One region of the Streptomyces olindensis genome, then DNA from elsewhere that is predicted to be linked to it. Evidence: riboswitches for the same ligand, from Rfam matches in the RefSeq annotation. Region 1 holds a riboswitch; the other holds the start of a gene.
What was found. A riboswitch is a leader RNA that binds a small molecule or an ion and turns the genes downstream of it on or off. The one in region 1 is predicted to bind glycine.

Region 1 (9,702 bases):
GGCGCCGAGGGAGGCCGAGAGCACCTCCTCCAGCTCGTTGCCGGGCCATCCGCCGTGCGGGTGGGTCTGCGTCTGCGCCGGGAAGTCCGCGGAGAAGTCCGCCGGGAAGTCCATCTGCCTACCGCCTGCCTGGAACCACTGCTGTGCCCCAAAGGCTAGCGGCTCCGTAACGGCGGACGGGGGGCCCGGGGGCGCGGCCGCGGGCTGCCGGGTGCAGGGCCGGACCCGAAGCACCCGGCCCGACCGACGGACGGCCCCGCCCCATGCGCTCCGCCTGACCGGCAGACGGCCCCGAGCCCACGCGCCCGGCCCGACCGGCGAACGGCCCTGGCCCTGCGCAGAGCCGGCCCGGCGGACGACCCGGCCGCACGCACTCCACCCGACCAGCAGACAGCCCGGCCCCACGCGCTCCGCCCGCCCGGCCGACGGACGGCCCTGGCCCTGCGCAGAGCCGGGCCGGCGGACGACCCGGCCGCACGCGCATGGCCTGACCAGCAGACAGCCCGGCCCCACGCGCTCCGCCCGCCCGGCCGACGGACGGCCCTGGCCCTGCGCAGAGCCGGCCCGGCGGACGACCCGGCCGCACGCACTCCGCCCGACCAGCAGACAGCCCGGCCCCACGCGCTCCGCCCGCCCGGCCGACGGACGGCCCTGGCCCTACGCAGAGCCGGCCCGGCGGACGACCCGGCCGCACGCACTCCGCCCGACCAGCAGACAGCCCGGCCCCACGCGCTCCGCCCGACCGACCGACGGACGGCCCTGGCCCTACTCAGAGCCGGCCCGGTGGACGGCCCGGCCGCACGCACTCCGCCCGACCGGCGAAACGGCCCTGGCCCTGGCCCTACGCAGAGCCGGCCCGGTGGACGGCCCCGGCCGCCCGCACTCCGCCCGACCAGCACACAGCCCGGCCCCACGCGCTCCGCCCGACCGACGGACGGCCCCGGCCCCACGCGCTCCGCCCGGCCGGCGGACGGCCCTGGAACCCCTGCGCGTGGCCCGACCGGCAGACGGCCCAGGAACGGAACCTCGTGCATGGGCCGCGCCGTGGTCAGGTCGTGAAGGTGATGCTGTGCAGGGTGTTCGCCGCGTCGCGGTCGGCGAGGATCGCGGAGCCGCAGCCCGAGGGCAGTTCGCCCTGTTCCACGGCGCGCAGCAGGCGGGTGGTCGCCGCGCGGTGGCGCAGGAACGCGTAGCGCGAGACGCCGCGGCCGCGGTCGCGCTGGCCGGCCAGGGCCTGTTCGGGGGTGACGTCGAGGAGGAGCAGGTGCAGGGTGCCGCCCCGGCGGCGGGCCTCGCGGGCCAGCCAGCGGCGGACCCACGCCTGCGTGCCGCAGTCGTGCACGACGACCCCCTCGCCGCTGCGCAGAGCGCGGCGCAGCCCGGCGTAGTGGGCGAGGCGGACGAGCGGGCGGTACACCCCGTAGGGCAGGAAGCGCGGCATGCGGCGGTCCCAGCGGTCGCGGGTGTCCTGGGAGTCGACGCGCGGGCCCGGCACGGTGCGCCGCATCAGCGTGGACTTGCCGCTGCCGGGCAGGCCCGTGACCACGACGAGGTCGCGAGGGCCGAACAGCAGCGCGCGCGGGCCGCGGCCGGCGCGGTCGCGCAGATCGCGGACGACCGGCGCCGGCACCGGGCCGCAGGCCGCCCGGGCCGGTGCGGCGGCCGGCTGCTCGGGCAGCGCGATGCCCGTGGTCGTGGCGTACGCCGTGGTCCTGTTCACCGTGATCGTCCTCCCCTGGGGCCAGGTACGAGTCCCATCCCCGCCGAGTGTAAAGAGAAGGTAATGCCGAAGGCTCTCGTTTCGGTCCTCGTCCTGCAACAGGGCTGCTACAGGGTGCTGAGGGTCGCTGTGTCCGGCGCGGGGGACGCTGTGCACTCCCTGGGAAAGGTCCCCCTGCCGCGCCGGAAGGATGCGTGCAATGATGTGCGCGCCAACTGCATACCGGCCGTTTGAATCCGCGCGGGAGAGTTCCCAGCACCGCTGACGCTGGGGCGCCGAAGGAGCAAGTCCCTCCCTTGAATCTCTCAGGCCCCGTTACCGCGCGGGCGAGGCACATCTGAAAAGCGGGCCGCCCACCGGCGGCTCCACCCAAGGTGCAAGCCGTGTCCCGTGTGGTCATGGCGAACCTCTCAGGTTCCGATGACAGATGGGGAGGAACGACCTCGCCCGTCATTGCCCTGGGAGACGACCGACCGTGAGCAGTACAGGAGAACTCCGTCACACCGCGCTCGATGCCCTGCATCGTTCGCTCGGCGCGACGATGACCGACTTCGCCGGCTGGGACATGCCCCTGCGCTACGGCTCCGAGCGCGACGAGCACACCGCCGTGCGCACGAGGGCCGGCCTCTTCGACCTCTCCCACATGGGCGAGATCACCGTCACCGGGCCGCAGGCCGCCGCCCTCCTCGACTTCGCCCTGGTGGGCAACATCGGCGGTGTGAAGCCGGGCCGGGCCCGCTACACCATGATCTGCCGGGCCGACGGCGGCATCCTCGACGACCTGATCGTCTATCGCCTCGGCGAGACCGAGTACATGGTCGTCGCCAACGCCTCCAACGCCCAGGTCGTCCTGGACGCGCTGACCGAGCGTGCCGCCGGCTTCGACGCCGAGGTGCGCGACGACCGGGACGCCTACGCGCTGATCGCCGTCCAGGGCCCCGAGTCCCCCGGGATCCTCGCGTCCCTCACCGACGCCGACCTCGACGGGCTGAAGTACTACGCCGGTCTGCCCGGCACCGTCGCCGGTGTCCCGGCCCTGATCGCCCGCACCGGCTACACCGGCGAGGACGGCTTCGAGCTGTTCGTGAAGCCGGAGCACGCCGTCGAGCTGTGGCAGGCCCTGACCAAGGCGGGCGAGGGCGCCGGACTGGTCCCGTGCGGGCTGTCCTGCCGCGACACGCTGCGCCTGGAGGCGGGCATGCCGCTGTACGGGCACGAGCTGAGCACCTCCCTGACGCCCTTCGACGCCGGTCTCGGCCGGGTGGTGAAGTTCGAGAAGGAGGGCGACTTCGTGGGCCGCGCGGCCCTGCGTGAGGCCGCGGAGAACGCGAACCACGAGCCGCCGCGCGTCCTGGTCGGCCTGATCGCCGAAGGCCGCCGGGTCCCCCGCGCCGGGTACGCCGTCGTCGCCGAGGGCAAGGTGATCGGCGAGGTCACCTCCGGGGCCCCCTCCCCCACGCTGGGCAAGCCCATCGCGATGGCCTACGTCGACGCCATGTACTCCGCGCCGGGCACGGCCGGTGTCGGTGTGGACATCCGGGGCAGCCACGAACCGTACGAGGTCGTGGCGCTGCCGTTCTACAAGCGCCAGAAGTAGACACTGGCCGGAGGGCCGCGGCAGCGCCCCTGTGCCCGTCGTCCCAGCTCACCAGCAGTCCCCCCTTCCACAGCACTCCCGCGCGTACAGGAGAATCCAGGCCATGAGCAACCCCCAGCAGCTGCGCTACAGCAAGGAGCACGAGTGGCTGTCGGCCGCCGAGGACGGCGTGTCGACGGTCGGCATCACGGAGCACGCGGCCAACGCGCTCGGCGATGTCGTGTTCGTCCAGCTTCCCGAGGTCGGTGACTCGGTGTCCGCGGGCGAGACCTGCGGCGAGCTGGAGTCGACCAAGTCGGTGTCCGACCTGTACTCCCCGGTCTCCGGTGAGGTCACCGAGGTCAACGAGGACGTCGTGAACGACCCGTCGCTGGTGAACTCGGCCCCCTTCGAGGGCGGCTGGCTGTTCAAGGTGCGGGTCACGGACGAGCCGGGCGACCTGCTCTCCGCCGACGAGTACACCGCGTTCTCCGCCGGCTGAGGAGTCGTAGCCGTATGTCCGTCCTGAACACCCCCCTGCACGAGCTCGACCCGGCCGTGGCCGCCGCCGTCGACGCCGAGCTGCACCGCCAGCAGTCCACGCTGGAGATGATCGCCTCGGAGAACTTCGCCCCGGTCGCGGTCATGGAGGCGCAGGGCTCGGTCCTCACCAACAAGTACGCCGAGGGCTACCCGGGCCGCCGCTACTACGGCGGCTGCGAGCACGTCGACGTGGTCGAGCAGATCGCGATCGACCGCGTCAAGGAGCTGTTCGGCGCCGAGCACGCGAACGTCCAGCCGCACTCGGGCGCCCAGGCCAACGCGGCCGCGATGTTCGCGCTGCTCAAGCCGGGCGACACCATCATGGGTCTGAACCTCGCCCACGGCGGGCACCTGACCCACGGCATGAAGATCAACTTCTCCGGCAAGCTCTACGACGTCGTCGCCTACCACGTGGGCGAGGACGGCCGGGTCGACATGGCCGAGGTGGAGCGCCTCGCCAAGGAGTCCAAGCCGAAGCTGATCGTCGCCGGCTGGTCGGCGTACCCGCGGCAGCTGGACTTCGCCGAGTTCCGCCGGATCGCGGACGAGGTCGGCGCCTACCTGATGGTCGACATGGCGCACTTCGCCGGTCTTGTCGCGGCCGGGCTGCACCCCAACCCGGTGCCGCACGCGCACGTGGTCACCACCACGACCCACAAGACCCTCGGCGGACCGCGCGGCGGTGTGATCCTCTCCACGGCCGAACTGGCCAAGAAGATCAACTCCGCCGTCTTCCCCGGTCAGCAGGGCGGTCCGCTGGAGCACGTGGTCGCCGCCAAGGCCGTCGCCTTCAAGGTCGCCGCCTCGGAGGATTTCAAGGACCGCCAGCGCCGTACGCTGGAGGGTGCCCGCATCCTGGCCGAGCGTCTGGTGAAGGACGACGTCCGGGCCGTGGGCGTGGACGTCCTGTCCGGCGGCACGGACGTGCATCTGGTCCTGGTCGACCTGCGCCACTCGGAGCTGGACGGTCAGCAGGCCGAGGACCGCCTCCACGAGGTGGGCATCACCGTCAACCGCAACGCGATCCCGAACGACCCGCGTCCCCCGATGGTGACGTCCGGTCTGCGGATCGGCACCCCGGCCCTGGCCACCCGCGGCTTCGGGGCGGAGGACTTCGCGGAGGTCGCGGACGTCATCGCCGAGGCGCTGAAGCCGTCCTACGACGCGGAGGCCCTCAAGGCCCGGGTGAAGGCCCTGGCCGACAAGCACCCGCTGTACCCGGGTCTGGACAAGTAACCCGGGTCCGGCCACATAACGAAGAAACCTTTCGGGTGCCGCGCCGGCCACAAGCGGGCGCGGCACCCACCCCCTCTGCACCACCCCCGTAGTCAGGAGTTCCCCCGTGGCCATCTCGGTCTTCGACCTGTTCTCGATCGGCATCGGCCCGTCCAGCTCCCACACGGTCGGCCCGATGCGGGCGGCCGGCCTGTTCGTCCGGCGGCTGCGCAACGAGGAGCTCCTGGAGTCCGTCGCCTCGGTCCGCGCGGAGCTGTACGGCTCCCTCGGCGCGACCGGACACGGCCACGGCACGCCCAAGGCGGTGCTGCTCGGCCTGGAGGGCGACTCGCCGCGCACCGTGGACGTGGAGACGGCCGACGAGCGGGTCGAGACGATCAAGGCCGACGGCCGGCTGAACCTGCTCGGCGAGCACGAGATCGCGTTCTCCTTCGACGACGACATGGTCCTGCACCGCCGCAAGGCCCTGCCGTACCACGCGAACGGCATGACCCTGTGGGCGTACGACGCCTCGGGCGCGGAGCTGCTGACCAAGACCTACTACTCGGTCGGCGGCGGCTTCGTCGTCGACGAGGACGCGGTCGGCGCCGACCGCATCAAACTCGACGACACCGTCCTCAAGTACCCCTTCCGCACGGGCGACGAGCTGCTGCGCCTGACCGAGGACACGGGCCTGTCCATCTCGGCGCTGATGCTGGAGAACGAGCGGGCCTGGCGCACCGAGGAGGAGATCCGCGCGGGCCTGCTGGAGATCTGGCGGGTCATGCAGGCGTGCGTGGCGCGCGGCATGTCCCGCGAGGGCATCCTGCCGGGCGGTCTGAAGGTGCGCCGCCGGGCCGCCAACACCGCGCGCAAGCTGCGCTCCGAGGGAGATCCGCTGGCCCTCTCCATGGAGTGGATCACCCTCTACGCGATGGCCGTGAACGAGGAGAACGCGGCCGGCGGCCGGGTCGTCACCGCCCCCACCAACGGCGCGGCCGGCATCATCCCGGCGGTCCTGCACTACTACGTGAACTTCGTACCCGGCGCCGACGAGGAGGGCGTGGTCCGCTTCCTGCTCGCCGCGGGCGCCATCGGCATGCTGTTCAAGGAGAACGCCTCCATCTCCGGCGCCGAGGTCGGCTGCCAGGGCGAGGTCGGCTCCGCCTGCTCCATGGCGGCGGGCGCGCTGGCGGAGGTCCTCGGCGGCTCCCCCGAGCAGGTCGAGAACGCCGCCGAGATCGGCATGGAGCACAACCTCGGCCTCACCTGCGATCCGGTCGGCGGCCTCGTCCAGATCCCCTGCATCGAGCGCAACGGCATGGCCGCGGTGAAGGCCGTCACCGCCGCGCGGATGGCGATGCGCGGTGACGGCTCCCACAAGGTGTCCCTGGACAAGGTCATCAAGACGATGAAGGACACCGGCGCGGACATGTCGGTGAAGTACAAGGAGACGGCCCGCGGGGGTCTGGCGGTCAACATCATCGAATGCTGACGGCACCGTCCCGGGCGGCCGTCCGCAGCCGCGCCTCGGCCAGTGCGACCGCGGCCTCGGTGGTCGTGACGCCCGTGCGTCGCGCCCGGTCGATCACCTCGGCCACCCGTACGCCGACCTGACGTACCCGCTGTTCGGCCGTCGTGCGGTCGTGCCCCAGGATCTGCTCCTCGAGGAAGACCAGCCCGCCGGCGTTCACGCAGAAGTCGGGGGCGTACAGGATCCCGCGCTCCGCCAGGGCGGCGGCGTGCCCGGGCCGGGCGAGGACGTTGTTGGCGCCGCCGGCGATGATCCGGCAGCGCAGCCCGGGCAGCGTGGCGTCGTCCACCACCGCGCCCATGGCACAGGGCGCGAGGACGTCGCACTCGGTGCGGGCCGCGTCCGCCGGGTCGACGACGCGCGCCCCGTGGCGTTCCGCCACGGCGGCGGCCCGGGCGGGATCGGTGTCGGCGACGACCAGTTCGGCGGACTCGGCGGCGAGCAGGGCGGCGAGCGCCGAGCCGACGTTGCCCACGCCCTGGACGCACACGCGCACCCCGGCCAGGTCGCCGTCGCCGCCGGTGGCGCGCAGGCAGGCCCGGATGCCCTCCAGCACGCCGAGCGCCGTCATGGGCGACGGGTCCCCGCTGTCGCACACGGGTGCCGCTTCGCGTCCGATCACCTCGATGTCGGCCTGGGTCGTACCGATGTCGTTGACCGGGATGAAGCGGCCGCCGAGGGTGGCGATGAACCGGCCGTGGGCGCGCAGCAGTTCCTCCGTCTTGTCGCGGGCCGGGTCGCCGATGACCACGCTCCAGCCGCCGCCGAGGCCGAGGCCGGCGGCCGAGGCCTTCAGGGTCATGGCCCGGGCCAGCCGCAACGCGTCGTCCAGCGCCGCGTTCTCGTCCTGGTAGGCGTGCATGCGTACGCCGCCCAGCGCCGGGCCGAGCGTGGTGTCGTGGACGGCGATGACGGATCGCAGGCCGGTGCGGGCGTCGTGGCCGAACAGCACCTGCTCGGCACCGCCGGCCCGGAGCCGGCCGAAGACGGTCGCCTCGGGTGGTGGAGTCGTCATCGGACGATCCTTTCAAGATCCGCCGGGGGACGGCAGCCCAGGGAGGCCAGTTGGGCGCGGCCTTCGGCGGCGCGGTCGGGCAACAGCAGCAGCGTGCAGGCGCGTTCGAAGGCGGCGTCGATGCGCTCCCAGCCCGCGAGCGACTCCCGCAGGGCGTCCCGGTCGCCGTGCAGCCGGCCCGCCGCGCGGGCGAGGCAGGCGGCGGCCCACGCGTTCTCGGCGCCTGCGGGCGCGGCGGCGGCGAGCCGCTCGTGGGCGTCCGGGAGCCCGGCGGCCACGGCGGTCTCCGCGGCGACGGCCCAGGAGTAGGCGTCGTAGAACTGGTGCGTCGCGCGCGGCCAGGGCGGCACCGCCGTGAGGTCCACGGCGAGGGCGGGGTCGGGAGCCCCCCTGTGCAGGGCGATCCGGGCCTCGGCGAAGGCGGCGAAGCTCGCGGCGATGCCGTGCGGGTCCCAGGGCTCGGCCATGCGGCGGGCGCGGTCCCGCCACTCCTGGTGCAGCCGGACGTCCCCGGCGCCGCCGCGCAGGCCGTGGACCAGGGCGGCGGCGTGGACGGCCGGGGCCATCCAGCGGGCGGTGGGCCGGCCGGCGCGCTGCCAGCCGTCCCACATGGCGTCCGCGTAGGCCAGTGCCTCGTCGAACCGGCCCGACAGCGCCAGCGGTGCCACGCTCTTGCTGGCGCGCATGTAGAGCCCGCTGAGCGGGTCGTCCCAGGCGCGGCGTGCCGCCGTCACGGCGCGGGGCAGGTCGCCGGCGGCGACGGCGACCAGCGGCACCACGTGCAGGGTGTCGATGATCTCCAGGCCGATCCGGGGATCGTGCCGGGGCAGCCGGTCGAAGAGGCGCAGCCGTTCGTCGCTCAGCCGGTGCGCCTCGCGGAACCGGCCGGTGACGCCGTGGCCGCTGCACACCGCGTCGATGGCGCCGGCGATCAGCACCGGGTCGGCGGCGGCCCGCGCGGCGTCCAGTGCCGCGTGGGCCAGGTCCGCGTCCGGGGCGGTCTTCTGGCCGGTCGCGTTCCACGCCTCGGCCGCCGCCACGTAGGCGGCGACGAGCCGGTCCCCCGGCGGCGCGAGGCGCTTCGCCTCGTGCAGGAGGGCGCGCAGCTCCTCGTGCGGCAGGAGGTCGGTGAACGTGGCGGGGAATCGGCTGCCGATGCAGGCGGCGAAGGACAGCGCGACGGCCTGCGCGGCCGTGTCGCCCGCGGCGGCCGCGTGTTCGGCCGCCGCGCGCAGCAAGGGGTAGGCCAGGTCGCCGCGGTGCTCGGCCATGGCCACGTCGGCCGCCGCCCGCACGTCGGCCGCCGCCTCGGCGGGGTCGGGCGCGAGGGCACCGGCCGTCCGGAAGTGCCCCCGGGCCTCGACGAGGAACTGCCTGGCGTAGCAGAGGCGGGCCAGGGCCCGGGCCAGTCGGTGCGCTTCGGGTGCGGGGTGCGGGCCGGCGCCGTCCAGTGCGGCACGCAGGTCGTCGGCGAGCCGGTCGAAACGGGCGTGCCAGGGCTCGCCGGGCTGGTCGGTGCGGGCCTCCGCGTCCGTGGCGCGCACCAGTTCCGTGGCGGTGGTGGTGGCCCACGTCAGGTGGCGGGCGCGGCATGGTGCCGCCTCTCCCTCGGCGGTGAGCCGTTCCAGTGCCACCGTGCGGACCGCAGGCGGCATCCGCCAGAGGCCGGTGCCGGGACCACGGACCAGGAGGGCGCGGGCGGCCAGCCGGTCGAGGAGCGCGGCGGTGTCGGCGGGGCGAGCGCCGTCGCCGGCCGCGACCGCGTGGGCCGACGCGGCGTCGAACCCGCGCAGGAACACGGCGAGTCGCCGCAGCAGCCGGCGCTCGTCGGCGTCGAGAAGACCGTGGCTCCACACGACGGCTCGCTCCGCCGCCTCGCCGGGGGCCGGGCGGTCGGCGGAGGCCGGCCCGTCGGCGGAGGCCGGGCGGTCGGCGGAGGCCGGGCGGTCGGCGGAGGCCAGCCCGTCGGCGGAGGCCGGGCGGTCGGCGGAGGCCAGCCCGTCGGCGGAGACCGGGCGGTCGCCGGAGGCCAGCCCGTCGGCGGGCGCCGGGCGGTCGCCGGAAGCCAGCCCGTCGCCGGAGGCCAGCCGGTCGCCGGA
Region 2 (9,702 bases), on a different contig from region 1:
GAGGGGCTCATCGAGCCGCAGCGGACCCCCTCGGGGTATCGCAAGTTCAGCGCCCACGACGTCGAGCGCCTCGGCCACGTCCTGAGGATGCAGCGGGACCACTATCTGCCCCTGAAGGTGATCCGGGAGCACTTGGAGGCCATGGAGCGCGGTGAGGCGGTACCGCTGCCGGCGCTGGGCCGTCAGCGGGAGGGTGAGGCCGCGCCCGAGCCGACCGAGGGGCCCACGGCCGCCAGGATCGGGCGTGCCGAGCTGCTCGCCGCCGCCGGGGTCGAGGAGGAGGAGCTCAGGGAGTGGGAGTCGTACGGGCTCGTCACTCCACTGGAGGACGGGGCGTACGACGCCGAGGCGGTCACGGTGGCCTCGCTCGTCGTCGAGCTCGGGCGGTTCGGGATCGAGCCGCGGCACCTGCGGGTGATGAAGGCCGCCGCCGACCGGGAGGCCGGGCTCGTGGACCAGGTCGTGGCTCCGCTGAGGCGGCACCGGAACCCGCAGACCAGGGCTCACGCCGAGGCCCGCGCCAAGGAGCTGGCGGGGCTCACGGTGAAGCTGCACGCGGCGCTCGTGCAGACCGCGCTCGGGGTGCGGCTGCCGTGAGGCGGCCGGCTTCGCAGGGGGCCGGATCAGGTGCCCGATCCCGGCCCGACTACCCAAACATCCCGAGCACGGCCTAGGGTTGCTGTGTGAACGAGCTCGATGTCGTAGGTGTCCGGGTCGAAATGCCCTCCAACCAACCGATCGTGCTGCTGCGTGAAGTGGGAGGCGACCGGTACCTCCCCATTTGGATCGGACCGGGGGAGGCGACGGCGATCGCCTTCGCCCAGCAGGGCATGGCTCCCGCGCGGCCGCTGACCCACGACCTGTTCAAGGACGTGCTGGAGGCCGTCGGCCAGGAGCTCACGGAGGTACGCATCACGGACCTGCGTGAGGGCGTCTTCTACGCGGAGCTGGTCTTCGCCAGCGGCGTCGAGGTGAGTGCCCGCCCGTCCGACGCCATAGCGCTCGCCCTGCGCACCGGGACGCCGATCTACGGCAGCGACACAGTGCTCGACGACGCCGGTATCGCGATTCCGGACGAGCAGGAGGACGAAGTGGAGAAGTTCCGCGAGTTCCTCGACCAGATCTCCCCGGAGGACTTCGGCAGCAGCAGCCAGTGACCCCCGGTCCGGTGGGTACCGGACGGGCGGGAACACCAGCGGTCGGTGAGAAGACGTGTGGGCGGCCCGGCGGACGATGTGGTCCGCGGCGGGGTCGCCCGTCGCGTTGTCCGGGTGAAATGCCCGCATGTGCCCGGGGCGAGTGAGAGCGTCACGCGGCCCGGGCCGAAGGCATTCGGCTAGCCTTTCCCCGCGGTGGGGCACGGGAAACCACTCCTAGGGTGATTATCACTCGGCGTGGCGAGTGTGGCGATCGTTGACGCACCCCTGGTGACTGCCTACCGTCGAGAAGGCAGGTCAAGGACGGAGGTCGGCGTGAGAAGCAGCGGCGACGGTACGGCTGGGGGCGGCCCCGAGCGCAGTCTCAGGGCGAGCGGTCCGTACCCTCCCCCCGGCTCTCAGTTCCGCTCGAGCGGGGGATACTCCCAGCCCGGCGGCGCGGCCGACCACGCTCCGCAGCGACCTACGGCCGTGCCGAGCAGCGGAGGGACGACGTCCATGGCGTCCGAGCAGATCGGCTATCGAGGTCCCACGGCATGCGCCGCCGCCGGTATCACCTACCGGCAGCTGGACTACTGGGCCCGCACGGGTCTCGTCGAGCCGAGCGTGCGCCCCGCCTACGGGTCCGGGACGCAGCGGCTGTACAGCTTCCGGGACGTCGTCGTCCTGAAGATCGTCAAGCGGTTCCTCGACACCGGTGTGTCGCTGCAGAACATCCGCACAGCCGTCCAGCACCTCAGAGAACGCGGTTTCCGCGACCTGGAGCGGATGACGCTGATGAGCGACGGCGCGACGGTGTACGAGTGCACCTCGCCGGACGAGGTCCACGCCCTGCTCCAAGGCGGGCAGGGTGTCTTCGGGATCGCCGTGGGCGTGGTGTGGCGGGACGTCGAGAGCGCGCTGTCCCAGCTGCACGGGGAGCGGATCGACACCGGCGAGACGCTGGTCGGACCCAACCCGGCGGACGAGCTGGCGCGACGGCGGAACCGGGCTGTCTGAACCCCGGGTCGGCTGTGGCCGCAGGAGGCGGGACGTTTCCGCGCCGCGCTGCAAGCGCTTGCCGTCGGCGTGGTTCGAGCGGTTGCCGGGGGCGTTGTCAGTGGCGTAGGGCAGCATCGGAGATGTGAGAACCGCGCCCACGATCCTGCATCTCGACATGGACGCCTTCTTCGCCTCGGTGGAGCAGGCCTCCAAGCCGAGCCTGCGCGGGAAGGCCGTGGTCGTCGGCGGCCTCGGACCCCGGGGTGTGGTCGCCACGGCGTCGTACGAGGCACGGGTCTTCGGGGTGCATTCGGCGATGCCCATGGGGCAGGCCCGGCGGCTCGCGCCCAACGCGGCGTACCTGGTGCCGCGCTTCGGGCTCTACCGGGCGATCAGCGAGCGGGTGATGGAGCTGCTGCGCGCGCTGTCGCCGTTGGTGGAGCCGCTGAGCCTGGACGAGGCGTTCGTGGACCTGGAGGCCGGCGGAGCGGCCTGGGACGAGCAGTCGGCGCGTCTGGTCGGGGCGCGGCTGCGCGCCGACATCCAGGCCGCCACGGGGGTCACCGGGTCGGTGGGGCTCGCCGCCTCCAAGATGCTCGCGAAGATCGCCTCGGAGCAGGCCAAGCCCGACGGGCTGGTCGTGATCGAGCCGGGCACCGAGCGGGTCATGCTCGGGCCGATGTCGGTGCGGACGCTGCCCGGGGTGGGGCCGGCGACGGGCGACCACCTGCGGCGGGCCGGGATCACCACGGTCGAGGAGATCGTCGAGGCGGGTGAGGACGAACTGGTCCGGCTGCTCGGGAAGGCGCACGGACACGGCCTCTACGCCATGGCGCTGGCGCGGGACGACCGGCCCGTGGTGGCGGAGCGGGAGGCGAAGTCGGTGTCGGTCGAGGACACCTACGACGTGGACATCCACGACCGGGTGCGGGTCGGGCTGGAGGTGCAGCGCCTCGCCGACCGGTGCGTGCGGCGGCTGCGGGGGGCCGGGATGTCCGGGCGGACCATCGTGCTCAAGGTGCGGCGGTACGACTTCTCGACGCTCACCCGCTCCGAGACGCTGCGCGGGCCCACGGACGACCCCGCGGTGATCCGTGAGGCGGCGGCCCGGCTGCTGGACTCGGTCGACACGACGGGCGGGGTGCGGCTGCTCGGGGTCGGGGTCAGCGGGCTCGCCGACTACACGCAGGAAGACCTCTTCGCGCAGGCGGCGGGGGAGCGGGCCGTCGCGGAGGGGCCGGTCGAGGAAGACGTCGCGGCGCAGGCCGAGGTGCAGCCGGCCCTCGCCGAGCGGCGGTGGCCCGCCGGGCACGACGTGCGGCACGCCGAGTACGGGCACGGGTGGGTGCAGGGCAGTGGTCTGGGGCGGGTGACCGTACGGTTCGAGACGCCCGGTTCGGCGCCCGGGCGGGTGCGGACCTTCCGGGTGGACGATCCCGATCTGGAGCCGGCGGATCCGTTGCCGCTGGTGTTACGAAGATCCGAGGGGGCTGGGGGTGCCGGGTCCGCTTCGGCTGAGGGCGGCGGCGGTGAGGCCTGTGGCGTGCCTGGTGCCGGGGATGCGCAGGCGGGGGCGTCGTCGGCGTAGGGAGCGGGCCCTCGACGGCCCGCGAGATGGCCCGGCAGCAGGGCGGAAGGGCGCGGCAGGAAGGGTTGCCTGCGGCTGGGCGGGCTTCAGGAGGTCGGCTCGTCTGTGCCTGCCAGTTTGCCGAAGCTGTGGTCCGGGAGCGGGGGAGGAGCGGCGATGTCGAGGCCGTAGTGGTGGTAGAGCTGGAGTTCCTGCTCCGGGGAGAGGTGGCGGCCGACGCCGAAGTCGGGGGCGTCCTTGATCAGGGCGCGGTCGAAGGGCACGTGGAGGGCGCCGTCGATCAGTTCGCTGGGCTCCAGGGGGACGAACGCGTCCCTGCTGAACAGGCCGGTCCGTATGGCCGCCCACTCGGGCTCGCCGGTGGCGTCGTCGAGGTACACCTCGTCGATCGTGCCGATCCTGGTGCCGTTGCGGTCGAATGCCTTGCGGCCGATCAGGTTGCGCGGATCGATATCGGTACGCACGGGCCCTCCACAGGGTCGCAACTCATCCGTAATCACTACAAAACGGCACAATCGTAGAGGCGGCCACTCGAAGGTTCGTGCGTTGACCTCGCTGGTACGCTGGCAGCGGCTGTTGACCCCGTGCGGGAGAGTCCTCCGGACACCACCGGAGGCGCCGAAGGAGCAAATCCTCCCCGGAATCTCTCAGGCTCACGTACCGCACGGACGAGGTCACTCTGGAAAGCAGAGCGGGTCTCGACGGTTTCCGCTCTCACCGACGGTGAAAGCCGGAGGCCTTCGGGCGATCCGGTGAAGCTCTCAGGTTGAGATGACAGAGGGGGAGGCCGTCCGGGTACCCGCGCCGTGGTGCCCCTCGAAGGTCGTGTGACCAGGAGGCCTCCGCAAATGACCGCCCACCGCATTCCGCTCTCCGAGCTCGAAGAGGCAGTCCCCTTCGAGCAGCGCCACATCGGGCCCGACCACGAGGCCTGCGCCAAGATGCTCGCGCAGGTCGGCTACGGCTCGCTGGACGAGCTGACGTCCGCCGCCGTCCCGGCCGTGATCAAGAGCACCGAGGCCCTCGACCTGCCGAGCGCGCGCAGCGAGGCCGAGGTGATCGCCGAGCTGCGTTCCCTCGCCGACCGCAACCAGGTCCTCGGTTCCATGATCGGCCTCGGCTACTACGGCACGTTCACCCCGCCGGTCGTCCTGCGCAACGTCATGGAGAACCCGGCCTGGTACACGGCCTACACGCCGTACCAGCCGGAGATCTCGCAGGGGCGGCTCGAGGCGCTGCTCAACTTCCAGACCATGGTCGCCGACCTGACCGGACTGCCGACCTCCGGTGCCTCCCTGCTGGACGAGGGCACCGCGGCCGCCGAGGCCATGGCGCTGTCGCGGCGTATGGGCAAGAACAAGAAGGGCCTGTTCCTGGTCGACGCGGACGCGCTGCCGCAGACCATCGCGGTGATCCAGACCCGGGCCGAGCCGACCGGCGTCGAGGTCGTCGTCGCCGACCTCACCGACGGCATCCCGGCCGAGGTCGCCGAACGCGAGATCAACGGCGTGCTGATCCAGTACCCGGGCGCCTCCGGTGCCGTACGGGACATCAAGCCGGTCATCGACCAGGCGCACGAGCTCGGGGCGCTCGTCATCGTCGCCGCCGACCTGCTCGCGCTGACGCTGCTGAAGTCGCCCGGTGAGCTGGGCGCGGACATCGCGGTCGGGACGACCCAGCGCTTCGGTGTGCCGATGGGCTTCGGCGGGCCGCACGCCGGCTACATGGCCGTCCAGGAGAAGATGGCGCGCAGCCTGCCCGGGCGGCTCGTCGGCGTGTCCGTGGACGCCGACGGGAACAGGGCCTACCGGCTGGCGCTGCAGACCCGAGAGCAGCACATCCGCCGCGAGAAGGCGACCAGCAACATCTGCACGGCGCAGGTGCTGCTCGCCGTCATGGCCGGCATGTACGCCGTCTACCACGGCCCGGAGGGCCTGAAGGGCATCGCGCGGCGCACCCACCGGTACGCCACGGTCCTGGCCGCCGGGCTCGCGGACGGCGGCGTCGAGGTCGTGCACGGCTCCTACTTCGACACCCTGACCGTGCGCGTCGAGGGCCGGGCCGCCGACGTCGTGGCCGCCGCGCAGGAGAACGGGGTCAACCTCCGGCTCGTCGACGCCGATCACGTCTCGATCGCCTGCGACGAGACCACCACGCGCGCCCAGCTGCGGGCGGTGTGGGCGGCCTTCGGTGTCGAGGGGGTCATCGAGGCGCTGGACGCCGCCGCGGAGGACGGGCTTCCGGCCGGGCTGCTGCGCACCGACGACTACCTCACGCACCCGGTCTTCCACCAGCACCGCTCCGAGACCGCCATGCTGCGCTATCTGCGCCGGCTGGCCGACCGGGACTACGCGCTCGACCGCGGCATGATCCCGCTGGGCTCCTGCACGATGAAGCTCAACGCGACCACCGAGATGGAGCCGGTCACCTGGCCCGAGTTCGGGCAGCTGCACCCCTTCGCGCCCGCCGAGCAGGCCCAGGGCTACCTCACGCTCATCCACGAGCTGGAGGACCGGCTCGCCGAGGTCACCGGGTACGACAAGGTGTCCCTCCAGCCGAACGCCGGATCGCAGGGTGAGCTGGCCGGGCTGCTCGCCGTCCGCGGGTACCACCGGGCCAACGGGGACGAGCAGCGCACGGTGTGCCTCATCCCCTCGTCCGCGCACGGCACCAACGCCGCGAGCGCGGTGATGGCGGGCATGAAGGTCGTCGTCGTGAAGACCGCCGAGGACGGCGAGATCGACGTCGAGGACCTGCGGGCGAAGATCGAGCAGTACCGCGACGAGCTGGCGGTGCTGATGATCACGTACCCGTCCACGCACGGCGTGTTCGAGGAGCACGTCTCCGAGATCTGCGCGCAGGTGCACGAGGCGGGCGGGCAGGTCTACGTCGACGGGGCCAACCTCAACGCGCTCGTGGGGCTCGCCAAGCCCGGGCACTTCGGCGGGGACGTCTCGCACCTGAACCTGCACAAGACCTTCTGCATCCCGCACGGCGGCGGCGGTCCCGGCGTCGGTCCGGTCGCGGTGCGCGAGCACCTCGCGCCCTACCTGCCGAACCACCCGCTGCAGCCCGAGGCCGGCCCCGAGACGGGCGTCGGGCCCATCTCCGCGGCGCCCTGGGGCTCCGCCGGGATCCTGCCGATCTCCTGGGCGTACGTCCGGCTCATGGGCGGCGAGGGGCTGAAGCGGGCCACGCAGGTGGCGGTGCTCAGCGCCAACTACATCGCCAAGCGCCTGGAGCCGCACTACCCGGTGCTGTACACCGGCCCGGGCGGGCTCGTCGCGCACGAGTGCATCATCGACCTGCGGCCGCTGACCAAGGCGACCGGCGTGAGCGTCGACGACGTGGCCAAGCGGCTCATCGACTACGGCTTCCACGCGCCGACGATGTCGTTCCCGGTGGCCGGGACGCTGATGATCGAGCCGACCGAGTCGGAGGACCTGAGCGAGCTGGACCGGTTCTGCGACGCGATGATCGCCATCCGCGCGGAGATCGAGAAGGTCGGCTCCGGTGAGTGGCCCGCCGAGGACAACCCGCTGCGCGGCGCCCCGCACACCGCCGGCGCGCTCGCCGGGGAGTGGGAGCACGCCTACAGCCGTGAGGAGGCCGTCTTCCCGGCCGGGGTCTCGGCCGCCGACAAGTACTGGCCGCCGGTGCGCCGCATCGACCAGGCCTTCGGCGACCGGAACCTGGTCTGCTCCTGCCCGCCGCTGGACGCGTACGAGGACTGATCCGGCGAACGCCGGTCCGTGGGAGGGGCTCCGCGATGTGGGGCCCCTCCCGTCATGGGGTGGCGAGTGCGACCTCGGTCGACTTGATCAGGGCGACCACCGGTGTTCCGGGCGACAGGGCGAGGTCGTCCGCGGCGTCCTTGGTGATCGCGGCGGTCAGGGCGCCGTCCTCGACGGTGACGCGGACCGAGGCCATCGCGTCGCCGGCCGTGACGTCCTGGACCGTGCCCGCGAGCCGGTTGCGGATGGACAGGCCCTCGACGGGTGCGGTGGCCAGCGAGATCTCCGTGGACTTCACCAGGGCCCGCACGGCGGTGCCAGGAGCGAGGCGGAGATCCTCGGTGGCCTCGCGGGTGATCGCCGCGGTGAGGTCCTGGCCGCCGGTGAGGCGGACCCTGACCGTCGCCATGACCTCGCCGGGCGTGACGGCCGTGACGACGCCGGGGAGCTGGTTGCGGATGCTCAGGCTCATGGGGGCCACGGTAGCCCGACACATCCCTCATGCCGGGTATGCGTGGGTCTGCGTCGCCTTGACCGCCGCCCACACCGGGACCCCGGGGTGGAGGTCGAGTTCGGCCGCGGCGACCGTGGTGAGGTCGGCGGTCAGGGCCACCTCGCCGGTCAGGTCCGCGCGGATCTGGTCGCCGTGCGTCTCCAGGCCGGCCACCTCGCAGTGCCACAGGTTGCGGGCGCTGGAGCCGGTCGGGCGGTCCCGGTACAGCGTCACCGCGCCCGGCGGGAACGCCACGAAGACCGGGCCGGACAGCTCCTCCGTGGTCGTGATGCCCGGACCCGCGTCCAGACGGACCGTGTGGCCCTCGGCCCGTCCCTTGTAGAGGTTGAGGCCGACGAGCCGGGCGATGTAGTCCGTGCGGGGGTGGCGGGCGATGTCGGAGGGCGTGCCCTCCTGGACGACCCGGCCGTCCTCGACGACGACCAGGCGGTCGGCCAGCACCATGGCGTCCAGCGGGTCGTGCGTGACGAGGACGGCCACCGCCTCGAACTCGGCGAGGTGGCGCCGGAGCTGGGCGCGCACCTCCAGGCGGGTACGGGCGTCGAGCGCGGCGAGCGGCTCGTCCAGGAGCAGCAGCCGGGGCCGGGTGGCCAGGGCACGGGCCAGGGCCACGCGCTGGGCCTGACCGCCGGAGAGGCGGCGGGGCTTGGCCCCCGCGAGGTCGGCGAGGCCCATGCGGTCGAGCCACTCGGCGGCCTGGGCACGGGCCTCGGCCTTGCCGGCGCCCCGGCAGCGCGGCCCGAAGGCGACGTTGTCCAGGGCGGTCAGGTGCGGGAAGAGCAGATAGTCCTGGAAGACGACACCGACCGGACGGGACTCGGGTGCCGTGCCGTCCAGCCGGGTGCCGTCCAGCCGCAGATGGCCGGACGTGAGCGGGATCAGGCCGGACAGTGCGCGCAGGGCCGTGGTCTTGCCGGCGCCGTTGGGTCCGAGCAGGGCGACGACGTCGCCGGGCGCCGCGGTGAGCGTGACGTCGAGGCGGAACGCGCCGCGGTCGACGACGAGACGGGCGTCGAGGCCTTCGGGGAGCGGACCGGGAGGCGATGCGCCGAGGTCGGTCGTCTCGGTCATGAGGATCACGTCCAGGAGGTCAGGGGGCGGGCCACGGCATCACGACGCCGTCATCCAGCGGTCCCGCAGGGCCGCCAGCACGGCGATGGACACGGCCAGCAGCACCAGGCTGAGGGCGATCGCCGCCGCCGGGTCGTTCTGGAGGGCGAGGTAGACCGCGAGGGGCATGGTCTGCGTCCGGCCCGGGAAGTTGCCCGCGAAGGTGATCGTCGCGCCGAACTCCCCCAGCGCCCGGGCCCAGGCCAGCACCGCACCGGCCGCGATGCCCGGCGCGATCAGCGGCAGGGTGACCCGGCGGAAGGCGGTGAAGCGGGAGGCGCCCAGGGTGGTGGCGGCCTCCTCGTAGCGCGGGTCGGCGGCGCGCAGGGTGCCCTCCACGCTGATGACGAGGAACGGCATCGCCACGAAGGTCTCGGCGAGGACCACGCCCGTCGTCGTGAAGGGCAGCGTGATCCCGAACCAGGCGTCGAGCCACTGGCCGACGACGCCGTTGCGCCCGAAGGCGAGCAGCAGGGCGACACCGCCCACGACCGGCGGCAGCACCAGCGGCAGGGTGACCAGGGCCCGCACGAATCCGCGGCCCGGGAAGCGCGTGCGGGCGAGCAGCCAGGCCAGGGGCACCCCGAGGACCAGGCTCAGCACCGTCGCGGCCGTGGC

Region 2: it holds a riboswitch for glycine, as region 1 does, so the genes downstream of both, gcvP (aminomethyl-transferring glycine dehydrogenase) here and gcvT (glycine cleavage system aminomethyltransferase GcvT) in region 1, are expected to answer to the same signal.

Annotation. Positions count from the first base shown of each region.
Region 1 covers NZ_JBEYZD010000118.1:231-9,932, reverse strand. Annotated here, with positions in the region: gene ABZ948_RS39145 (enhanced serine sensitivity protein SseB) at 1-114, opposite strand, end outside; gene ABZ948_RS39140 (AAA family ATPase) at 1,049-1,720, opposite strand; glycine riboswitch at 1,952-2,051, shown strand; glycine riboswitch at 2,052-2,157, shown strand; gene gcvT (glycine cleavage system aminomethyltransferase GcvT) at 2,196-3,317, shown strand; gene gcvH (glycine cleavage system protein GcvH) at 3,421-3,798, shown strand; gene glyA (serine hydroxymethyltransferase) at 3,813-5,075, shown strand; gene ABZ948_RS39120 (L-serine ammonia-lyase) at 5,182-6,549, shown strand; gene ABZ948_RS39115 (Glu/Leu/Phe/Val dehydrogenase family protein) at 6,536-7,603, opposite strand; partial or broken gene ABZ948_RS39110 (hypothetical protein) at 7,600-9,702, opposite strand, start outside.
Region 2 covers NZ_JBEYZD010000020.1:120,455-130,156, reverse strand. Annotated here, with positions in the region: gene ftsR (transcriptional regulator FtsR) at 1-597, shown strand, start outside; gene ABZ948_RS15760 (bifunctional nuclease family protein) at 684-1,157, shown strand; gene ABZ948_RS15755 (MerR family transcriptional regulator) at 1,473-2,156, shown strand; gene ABZ948_RS15750 (DNA polymerase IV) at 2,281-3,726, shown strand; gene ABZ948_RS15745 (PRC-barrel domain-containing protein) at 3,813-4,190, opposite strand; glycine riboswitch at 4,304-4,399, shown strand; gene gcvP (aminomethyl-transferring glycine dehydrogenase) at 4,575-7,460, shown strand; gene ABZ948_RS15735 (TOBE domain-containing protein) at 7,513-7,932, opposite strand; gene ABZ948_RS15730 (ABC transporter ATP-binding protein) at 7,960-9,045, opposite strand; gene ABZ948_RS15725 (ABC transporter permease) at 9,085-9,702, opposite strand, start outside.